DNA from 3 places in the Terrabacter sp. C0L_2 genome. Region 1 is predicted to be linked to each of the others. Evidence: riboswitches for the same ligand, from Rfam matches in the RefSeq annotation. Region 1 holds a riboswitch; each other region holds the start of a gene.
What was found. A riboswitch is a leader RNA that binds a small molecule or an ion and turns the genes downstream of it on or off. The one in region 1 is predicted to bind cyclic di-AMP.
Positions count from the first base shown of each region.

Region 1 (3,265 bases):
ACCTCGCTCGTCTTCGGCGTGGCCGGCGCCATCGACATGCTGCTCTTCTACCCCTCCGGGTGGCTGATGGACCGCTACGGCCGGGTGGCCGCCGCGGTCCCGAGCATGCTCGTGCTCGGTCTCGGCATGGCGCTCATGCCCCTTGCGACGAGCCTCGTCGCCGTGACGGCCGCGGCGACCGTGCTGGGGGTCGGCAACGGGCTCGGCGCGGGCCTCATCATGACGCTCGGGGCCGACGCGTCGCCGGCCGACGGGCGCGCGCAGTTCCTCGGCGGGTGGCGCCTCTGCGCCGACCTGGGAAGGGCAGCGGGGCCGCTGGCGTTGTCAGGGCTGAGCGCCATCATGTCCCTCGGCGCCTCCGCCGTCGTGCTCGGCGTGGGCGCCGTCGTCGGGGCGGGGTGGCTGCGCATCTGGGTGCCTCGGCACGACCCGACCCGGGTCGGCGACCGCGGCGCTGCGACGAGCGGTCCCTGAGCGCTCTCCGACTCTGAGAAGGTATGACCGTGACGGACCTGATCGACACCACCGAGATGTACCTGCGCACCATCTTCGAGCTCGAGGAGGAGGGCATCGTCCCCCTGCGCGCGCGCATCGCCGAGCGTCTCGGCCACTCCGGTCCCACGGTGTCGCAGACGGTGGCCCGCATGGAGCGCGACGGGCTCGTCGCGGTCTCGGGCGACCGGCACCTCGAGCTGTCCGACCACGGCCGGCTGCTCGCCACCCGCGTCATGCGCAAGCACCGGCTCGCCGAGCGCCTGCTCGTCGACGTCATCGGCCTCGAGTGGGAGTATGCCCACGACGAGGCGTGCCGCTGGGAGCACGTCATGTCCGAGAAGGTCGAGCGCAAGATCCTCGGCCTCATCGGCGAGGGTCTCGAGTCGCCCTACGGCAACCCGATCCCGGGGCTCGACGAGCTCGGTGTGCGCCAGGACGAGGACTTCCTCACCGGCCTCAGCACCCTGACCGCGGCGGTCAAGGACGCCCCGGCCGTCGTCACGATCCGCCGCATCGGCGAGCCCGTGCAGGTCGACCCCGAGGCGCTCGCGCTGCTGACGAGCGCCGGCGTCGTGCCCGGGGCCCGCGTCGAGGTCGTGCGGGACGGGGGCCGCGTCGTGGCCGTCCGTGAGGGCAGCGAGCCCTCGACGGGCGTGTCGCTGCCCGACGACGTCGCCGTCCACGTCTTCTGCCAGGCCGCCTGACGCCGGTCGGTCCTGGCCGTTCCCCGCTGTGGCGGGGGTCGGTCTGTGGGGGTTTGCCCCCTGCTGCCGGACCCTTTTGTCAGTCCTTGCCACAGCGCGCCACGAGCCCCTCGAGAGCCTCGGAAAAATTCTGTGACGAGTGGGAACTCGGAGGTGACAAGGCTGGGGGTCTTGGGTACGGTTGGCCCCACTTGCTCTCCCCGTCGAGTGAGTGCCGTGGGTCGAACCGCCTAGTCCTGCCATCGACCCGAGGCTCAGCACGAACCGCATGGCAGGAGCGGGGGAACCACTTTCTCCGGACGTCGAGAGACGCCCTCGGGGTGAAGCCCTCCGTGGACCGAACCTGGTCCGAGCGAAGGCCGGGCAGTACCTCAAGCCCGAACCCGACAGCTCACCTCGTAGGCGTCGAGAGGTCAACCGTGGCTCAGAACGTTCCCGGGCGCCACCGCGCCCCCGGTCGATTCAACGCGATCGCAGAGCTCAAGACGATCGCCAAGGAGTCTGCTCAGCCCGCCGTGAAGGGTGCCGCGATCGTGGCCGCCTCGGGTGGCCTCGTCGCCTCGTTCGCCGGCACGGCGAACGCAGCCGACGGTTCGAGCAGCGCCGTCGCCGCCCCCGCAGCCGTCGGCCCCGCCGTCGGCACGCTCAAGGCCGGCAACGCCCTCTCCGCCATCGGCTTCGCCAAGCCCGCGCTCAAGCAGGCCAACGTCAAGCCGGTCGTCATCGAAGACATCCAGGTCAAGACGGCTCGCGCTGAGAAGAAGGCCGCTGCCAAGGCTGCCGCCGAGCGCCAGGCCGCGACCGAGCGCGCCTCGCGGTCGGCCACGCGTGTCGCCCTCAACGCCCCCGCACCCGCACCGGCGCCGACCGCCAGCGGCATCGTCGGCATCGCGCAGTCCTTCTTCGGCGTCCCGTACGTCTACGGCGGCTCGTCGCCGTCGGGCTTCGACTGCTCCGGCTTCACCTCCTACGTCTACCGCCAGGCCGGGATCTCGATCCCGCGCACGGCGTCGGCGCAGCAGGCCGCCGCGACGCGCGTCAGCAACCCGAGCCCCGGAGACCTCGTCTTCTTCGGCTCGCCGGCCTACCACGTGGGCATCTACGTCAGCCCCGGTCGCATGATCGACGCCCAGCGCACCGGCACCGTGATCGGCAACCACTCGATCTGGACGACCCCGTCGGGCTACGGCCGCTTCTGAGCCGCCCCCTCCGCTTGTTCGCTGCGCCCCCACCGGTCACCGGTGGGGGTGCAGCGCTTTTCGGACCCGTGGTTGACTGAGCTGATGACCGACCAGCCTGCCGCCGAGTCCACGACCCTCATCGAGCTCGACCTCTGGAGTGACCTGGTCTGCCCCTACTCGTGGGTGGCCAAGCGGCGTGTCGAGGCCGCCGTCGCCGCCTTCGAGCGCCCGCACGACGTCACGGTGCGGCTGCGGTCGTTCGAGCTCGACCCCGACGTGCCCGTGGGTGGGGCGGTACCCGTCAGCGAGCACCTCTCGGTGCGGCACGGGGGCGACGCGGGTGCCGGCCGGCTCATGAACGCCAAGGCGAGCGAGGTCGCCGAGGCCGACGACCTCCTCTTCGACTGGGACCGCGCCGTGCGCGCCAACACCTTCGACGCCCACCGGCTCTGCGCCCTCGCCGGCGAGATGGGCGGTCCGGCCCTGCGGTCCGCGGCCGTCGAGCGCTTCCACTCCGCCCACTTCGGTGAGGGGCTGGCCATCGACGACCACGAGGTGCTCCAGCGGCTCTCCGCCGAGTGCGGCCTCGACGAGCGGCGCGTGTCCTCCGTGCTCGCGTCCGACGAGTACGCCGAGCAGGTGCGCGCCGACGAGCAGCAGGCCCGCTCGATGGGCGTCACGTCGACGCCCTTCGTCGTCGCCAACGGGTATGCCGCCGTGTCGGGTGCGCGTCCCGTCGAGGACTACCTCGCCCTCCTTCGCGGCGTGGCCACGCAGACCGTCTGAGGCGCACCCACCGGGCGGGACGGCATACGCCCTCGGTCAGGACGCCTCGTCGGCGGCCGGGCGGCCGAACGACACGGCGGCGTCGACCCCGGCCGGTGC
Region 1 covers NZ_CP143557.1:2,064,895-2,068,159, forward strand. The annotation lists gene U5C87_RS09605 (MFS transporter) at 1-474, shown strand, start outside; gene U5C87_RS09610 (metal-dependent transcriptional regulator) at 504-1,199, shown strand; cyclic di-AMP (ydaO/yuaA leader) riboswitch at 1,452-1,616, shown strand; gene U5C87_RS09615 (C40 family peptidase) at 1,619-2,398, shown strand; gene U5C87_RS09620 (DsbA family oxidoreductase) at 2,483-3,166, shown strand; gene U5C87_RS09625 (carboxymuconolactone decarboxylase family protein) at 3,203-3,265, opposite strand, start outside.

Region 2 (3,265 bases), 1.3 Mb from region 1:
CAAGAGCGGCGGCCAGAACGAGGCCCTGATGCTCGTCGGTGGCGGCGCCCTGCTCGCCGCGGCCGGGTCCGGCGCCTTCGCCGCCCGTCGCGCACGCTCGCGCGCCTGAGCGACGGGACTCCTCCCGTGAGCGAGCGCACCCAGTCCCCGGACGGTGACCGCCCCACCCGCCCCGCCCGCCGAAGTGGCGTGAGTGGCGCGGGTGTCAGGGCAGCCGTCGCGGTCACGGCCGTCTTGGTCGTCGTCGGGGTCATCGCGCTCGTCCTCGGCCTCCGAGGGACGTCGGGGACCCCCGGCCCGCCGCAGCCTGCGGCGGCCGGGGTGCCCTCGGCCGGCACGTCCACCTCGAGCCCGCCGACCTCCCCGGGTCAGGGCGGGACACCGTCAGCCGGCCCATCTTCGAGCACCTCGGCAGGCACCAGGCCGAGCGCCGAGCCGGGCGCGAGCGACCCCAACGGCTTCGGGGACTTCCTCGAGGCGTCCGAGCCGACGTCGATCGAGATCCCGTCGATCGGGGTGCGCTCGTCGCACTTCGTGCCGCTCAGCATCCAGCGTGACGGCACGATCTCGGTGCCTGGCACGGCCCAGGAGGTCGGCCTCTACGACGCCGGCCCCACCCCGGGGCAGCTCGGCCCCGCGGTCCTCGCCGCGCACGTCGACACCCCGTCCGGGGTGCCGGGCATCTTCTACGAGCTCGGCAGGGTCCGCGCCGGCGACGTCGTCAAGGTGTCGCGCCGCGACGGCACGCACCTGCGCTTCACCGTCGACAAGGTCGCGGCCTACAGGAAGACGCAGTTCCCGACCGAGGCCGTCTATCGGGGCGACTTCACCAAGGCGGAGATCCGTCTCGTGACGTGCGGTGGGCCGACCGACAGCCGCAACGAGTACCGCGACAACGTCGTGGTCTTCGGCCACCTCACCGGCACGAGCTGAGGCCGCGCGGCGGCGACCACCCGAGGTATGCCGTCGGGCCAGCTCCCAGGGTCCGGCGGACTACCCGCCGCCTCATGTCGAGATACGACGATCCGCTGTGATCCACGTCTCAGCCAACGCAAGGTAAAGCGCGGGTATAGGCACGCACTCCGGACATTCAGGGGCGTTCCCCGCGCGTCGTCGTTACCGTGGCGTGACATTTGCCAGTTGACTCGTTTACTCTTCCCAAGTCCGGCCACCAGGTCGGGCTCTCGTGAGGTGGACCGCCTAGTCCTGTCACCGCCTGACGAGAGAGATCAAACCTTGTGACAGGAGCGGAGGAACCACACGTTTCTCCGGGCGTCCGGCGCAACGACTCCGGACGTCCTTGGGGTTAAGCCTTGGCCCCCGCGCGACGAAGTCACGTCTCTCGGGTCCGAGGCCGGGCACCTTTCCGCCCGAACCCGACAGCTAACTTCGTAGGCGCGGAGAGGCATCAAGCGTGAACTCAGAGAACATCCGCGGTCGCCACCGTGCACCTGGCCGCCACAATCCCCTCAACGAACTCAAGCTCCTCGCCCGTGAGTCGGCTCAGCCGGCCATGAAGGCCGGTGCCGTCGTCGCCGCCACGGGTGGCCTCGTCGCCACCTTCGCCAACCCGGCGAGCGCCGACACCCTGTCGCCCAACTCGGGCAACGTCGCTGCTGCAGGCTCCGAGGCCGCGGCCCCGGCTGCTGTCGGCCCCGCGACCGCCGCGGCTCCCGCCGTGTCGACCGCCCTGTCGAAGATCGGCTACGCCCCCGCGGTGCAGCAGTCCGTCGCCCAGCGCGTCGCCAAGCCGAAGCCGCAGGTCATCGAGGACGTCCAGGTCAAGACCGAGCGCGCCGCCGCCAAGAAGGCGGCCGCCGAGCGCAAGCTCGCCGCACAGCGCGCCTCGCGGGACCTGACCCGCCGCACGCTGACCGGCACCACCTCGTCGGTCAAGTCGACGGTCAACGGCAACGTGCCGAGCGCCTCGTCCGGCATGCGTTCCTCGCACAACTGGGCCACCGCGGGCCAGTGCACCTGGGGCGCTCTCGCCCAGTGGTACAAGTCCGAGGGCTACTACCCCGGCGGCTGGACCGGCAACGCGATGGTCTGGGACACCGGCGCAGCCTCCGCGGGCTACACCGTGAGCGGCACGCCCCGCACGCGCTCGATCCTCGTCATGGAGCCCGGCGTCCACGGCTCCTCGAGCGTCGGCCACGTCGCCTGGGTCACCGGCGTCAGCGGCAACCAGGTCACCATCATCGAGATGAACGCCCTCGCCGGCGCGTACAACTACAACACGCGCACGCTGACCGACGGTCCCGGCATGAAGTACATCTACGCGCCGTGACGGTCCGTCGATGACCGCGGAGTTCCACGCGAACTGAGCGCACGCGAAGGGGAGGATGCTGCGGCATCCTCCCCTTCGTCATGTCCCCACCGACCTGCCGCCACGAACGCCGCAGGCGGGTGGGATCGCCCACACGCCCAACCCTGGACACGCGGGAATGATCGCCGCCCTGCACGCCTTGTCGACTAGGTAGTTGAAGGCTCCATCGATCACGGTGGTGCCGCCAACCGTCATCGACAGCCCCCTACACGTGAGGAGCAGGCCTGTGTCCACGGCCTTCGAGAGCATCCGCATCGGCCGCTGGGACCTCCCCCAGCGCTTCGTCATGGCACCGCTGACGCGCAACCGCGCGGGCGAGGGCCAGGCGCCGACAGAGCTCAACGCCGAGTACTACGGCCAGCGCGCCAGCGCCGGCCTCATCATCACCGAGGGCACCCAGCCGAGCGCCGTCGGCCAGGGCTACCTCGACACCCCCGGCATGCACTCCGACGAGCAGGTCGCCGGCTGGCGCCTCGTCGCCGACGCCGTGCACCAGGGCGGCGGCCACGTCGTCGTCCAGCTCATGCACGCCGGCCGCGTCGCCCATCCCGACAACAAGGGTGGCCTCGAGAGCGTCGCCCCGAGCGCCATCGCCGCGCCGGGCGAGATCGTGACCCCGAAGGGTCAGCAGGCGTATGCCGTCCCGCGCGCCCTCGAGACCGACGAGATCCCCGCGCTCGTGGCCGAGTTCGTCCACGCTGCGCGTCAGGCCGTCGCGGCCGGGCTCGACGGCGTCGAGGTCCACGCCGCCAACGGCTACCTGCCGCACCAGTTCCTCGCCCCGAGCAGCAACCAGCGCACCGACGCCTACGGCGGCTCGCCCGAGAACCGCGCGCGCCTGACCGTCGAGATCACGAAGGCCGTGGCCGAGGCGATCGGCGCCGACCGCGTCGGCATCCGCATCTCGCCCGCGCACAACATCCAGGGCGTGCTCGA
Region 2 covers NZ_CP143557.1:812,123-815,387, forward strand. The annotation lists gene U5C87_RS03785 (hypothetical protein) at 1-109, shown strand, start outside; gene U5C87_RS03790 (sortase domain-containing protein) at 127-933, shown strand; cyclic di-AMP (ydaO/yuaA leader) riboswitch at 1,218-1,410, shown strand; gene U5C87_RS03795 (CHAP domain-containing protein) at 1,415-2,290, shown strand; gene U5C87_RS03800 (alkene reductase) at 2,556-3,265, shown strand, end outside.
Region 2: linked by a shared signal. The riboswitch ahead of U5C87_RS03795 (CHAP domain-containing protein) and the one ahead of U5C87_RS09615 (C40 family peptidase) in region 1 are both predicted to bind cyclic di-AMP.

Region 3 (3,265 bases), 1.4 Mb from region 1:
CCACTGGCCGCGGCCGCCGATCTTGATCGCGGGCAGGTCCCCGGTGCGCACGAACGCGTACACCTGGGCCTCGGTGCTCGCGAGCAGGGTCGCGACGTCGCTCAGCGTGTAGAACCGCGGAGCGACCGGCGACGTGCGCTCGAGGGCTGACTCAGTCGTTCTCCGTCGCATGGCCGAGATGATGCCATGGCTGTTCACGGGTTCAGCTACAGGCGTGAGACATGTCCAGAGGGCCCTTCGAGATTCCTGACGGGGAGGCCCACCTGGGCGGTGGCATCGACGGACCTGAGATGCGGGGCGAAACGCAGGCAACATGCATCCCTGCCCATCCCCGTTGGAATGGCCCACCGGGCTGACCGGGCTGACCGGGCTGACCGGGCTGACCGGGCCTTGGGTGCAGCGAGCCGACGATGTCGGTCGAGCCGCAGCCCGCGTGCGGGCGCCCCCGCGTCGAGCGGGGGCGCCCGCAGGCCCGGTCGTGGCAGCGGTCCTACGGAGCGTAGATGTACTGCATGCCGCTGATGTCCGTGACGGTTCGGGTGTTGTAGTTGAACGGTCCGGCCAGCGCGTTCATCTCGATGATGGTGACCTGGTCTCCGTTCACCGCGGTGACCCAGCCGAGGTGACCGGCGCTCGACGAGCCGTGCACGCCCGGCTGCATCACGACGACCGACCGCGTCCGGGGCGTCCCGCTGACGGTGTATCCGGCGTCCGCGGCTCGCGTGCCCCAGACGAGGGCGTTGCCGGTCCAGCCACCGGGGTAGTAGCCCTCGGACTGGTACCACTTGTTGAGCACGCCCCACGTGCACTGCCCGGGTGATCCCCAGTTGTACGAGGAGCGACCGCCTGCGCTTGCGCGTGGGACGGAGACGCCCACGCTGGTGTCCGCGGACGCGGACCCGCTCAGCGCTCGTCGCGCCTGGTCGCGGGAGGCACGGGCCTGCGCTTCCCGTCTGGCGGCCGCCGCCCGGTGGGCCGCGTCGCGCTTCTGCTGCACGGCGACGTCGGTGATGACCGTCGCGGCCGGTGCGTTCACGGCCTTCGGCTTCGGGGTGAACCCGATCGAGGTGAGCGCCGGCCGGGCGGTCATGCCGGGCACTGCCGTCGCGCTGCCGGACGTCGTCGCGGAGGCGGGGCCGGTGACGGCGGGCGCGCTGGCGCTCGAGCTGCTCTCGGCCGAGGCCGACGGGGCCAGCGTGCTGATGAGCCCGCCGGTGGCGGCAAGGATCGCGGCCCCCTTCATGGCAGGCTGCGCGGACTCGCGGGCGAGGGTTCCAAGCTCGGTGAGCGGGTTGGGTTTGCCGGGGGGTCGGTGCCGGCCGGGACGTCGGGTGGTGTTCATCGGTGGCCTCTCTCGCGCCTGCGGGGTTAGCTGTCGGGTTCGGGTCGGAGGTGGTGACCCGGCCGGCGCGTGAGCGTCGGCTTCACCCCGAGGACGTCGCGGCTGCGTGTCCGGTGGTGGTTTCCCCGTTCCTGCCGTGCGTGGTGGGTGTGGACTCCTCGAGGTGGCAGGATTCGGCGCCTCGGTGAGTGCCCGGAGTGGGCTGGGTGCAGGGCGAGTACGACGGGTAGCTCGCCTGCTCAGGGATGTCCGTCGGGCCGTGGGCCCGGTCGGGTCGGTCATGTCATGGGTGGTGGAGGGTGTGGAGGGTGTGGAGGGTGTCGGTCGGTCCTTCTTTCGGTCGAGGTCTCGGTGCGCAGGTGGTGCGGCTGGGGGGAGTGGCGGGGACGGTTGGTCAGGGCGTTCAGATGACCGTCTGGAAGTTGTTGATGAGGCGTGACTGGAGCCACGTGATGACCGGTTCCCAGAGACCGCCGAGCATGAGGGTCCCGACGGTGAGCAGGACGATGGCGCCGGTCAGCCGGATGGGTTGCCGGTGTCGACGCAGCCACTCGCTGGCTCGGCTCGCTCGTTCGTACCCGGCTGCCATGGCCAGGAAGGGAAGGCCGAGGCCGAGGCAGTAGGCGAGGGCGAGGGCGACGCCGCGGGTGACCGTGCCGGACTGCGCGGACAGGGGAGCGGCCATGGCGAGGATCGCCGCGAGTGTCGGGCCCTGGCAGGGTCCCCACCCGATCCCGAAGGCGACGCCGAGCAGCGGCGCACCGCCCAGCCCGGTGGGTGGGCGCCACCGGGGCGTCAGCGACCAGGAGCGGCCGACCCCGAGAGAGACCAGGGCGGTGATGACGACGACCGCGCCGCTGACTCGCAGAAGGCCGGACTGGTGTTCCTGCAGCGTCAGGGACGCGGCCGCGACGATCCCGGCGCCGACGAGGAAGACGGTGCTGAAGCCGAGCACGAACAGCAGCGCCCCCAGGACCATCCGACCGCGGCGGCGGTCAGCGAGCGGCTGGTCGGACAGCCCGGTCACGTACCCGAGGAAGCCGGGAACGAGCGGCAGCACGCACGGGGACGCGAACGAGACGACGCCAGCGAGCGCGGCGACGCCGAGTGCCACCAGGACCGGGGCGGCCGTCAGGTCGGTGGGCGTCATCCGGCCCGCACGTCCTCGACGAGCCCGCCCAGCGTCGCGGCGGTCACCGGCCCGAGCACGCGGGCCGCGATCCGGTGCTGGCGGTCCAGGACCAACGTCGTCGGGGTGGCGGCGGCCTTGCCGTTGAGCGACAGCATCCGCTGCCCCCCGTCGTAGGCGAGCGACGGGTACGGGACGTGGTTCGCGCGGATGAACGCGAGAGCGGACTCGGGGCCCTCCTTGGTGTCCAGCCCGATGAACGCGACGTCCTGGTACCGGGCGGTCAGGGTCCGGTAGGCCTTCTCGAGCGCGGGGGTCTCGGTGATGCACGGCGGGCACCACGAGCCCCACACGTTGACGACGACGACCTGACCGGAGTGCTCCTGCAGCGACCAGGTGCGCCCGTCGACGGTCGGTCCGGCCAGGGCCAGGGCCGGGCCGCGGTCGGCGGCGTCGACCCGTTCGACGCTGCCGTCGCCGGAGACGTACCCCTTCCGGTCCCCGGAGCGGGCTTGCGCCGCGACGGAGCTCGCCCCCGACGTGCCGCACCCGGCCGTCGTGACGAGCACGGCCACGCCCGTGGCCACCCACGCCAGGCGGGCACCGGGGACGTGTCGCCGGCGGAGGCCGTTCACGATGGGTCTCCCGCCCGTGATGACGCGGACCCGGGCGCTGCCTGGTTGCTCTCGGCTGCGGGTTCAGCTTCGCCCTCGAGTGGGGTCTGCGCGTCGCGGGACGGGCGCGTCATCGTCCGGCGGCGGAGCCGAGCCGCGGTGGTGACGAGCCACGCGGCT
Region 3 covers NZ_CP143557.1:3,503,701-3,506,965, reverse strand. The annotation lists gene U5C87_RS16110 (helix-turn-helix domain-containing protein) at 1-171, opposite strand, end outside; gene U5C87_RS16105 (CHAP domain-containing protein) at 491-1,342, opposite strand; cyclic di-AMP (ydaO/yuaA leader) riboswitch at 1,345-1,531, opposite strand; gene U5C87_RS16100 (cytochrome c biogenesis CcdA family protein) at 1,746-2,492, opposite strand; gene U5C87_RS16095 (TlpA family protein disulfide reductase) at 2,489-3,106, opposite strand; gene U5C87_RS16090 (prolipoprotein diacylglyceryl transferase family protein) at 3,103-3,265, opposite strand, start outside.
Region 3: linked by a shared signal. The riboswitch ahead of U5C87_RS16105 (CHAP domain-containing protein) and the one ahead of U5C87_RS09615 (C40 family peptidase) in region 1 are both predicted to bind cyclic di-AMP.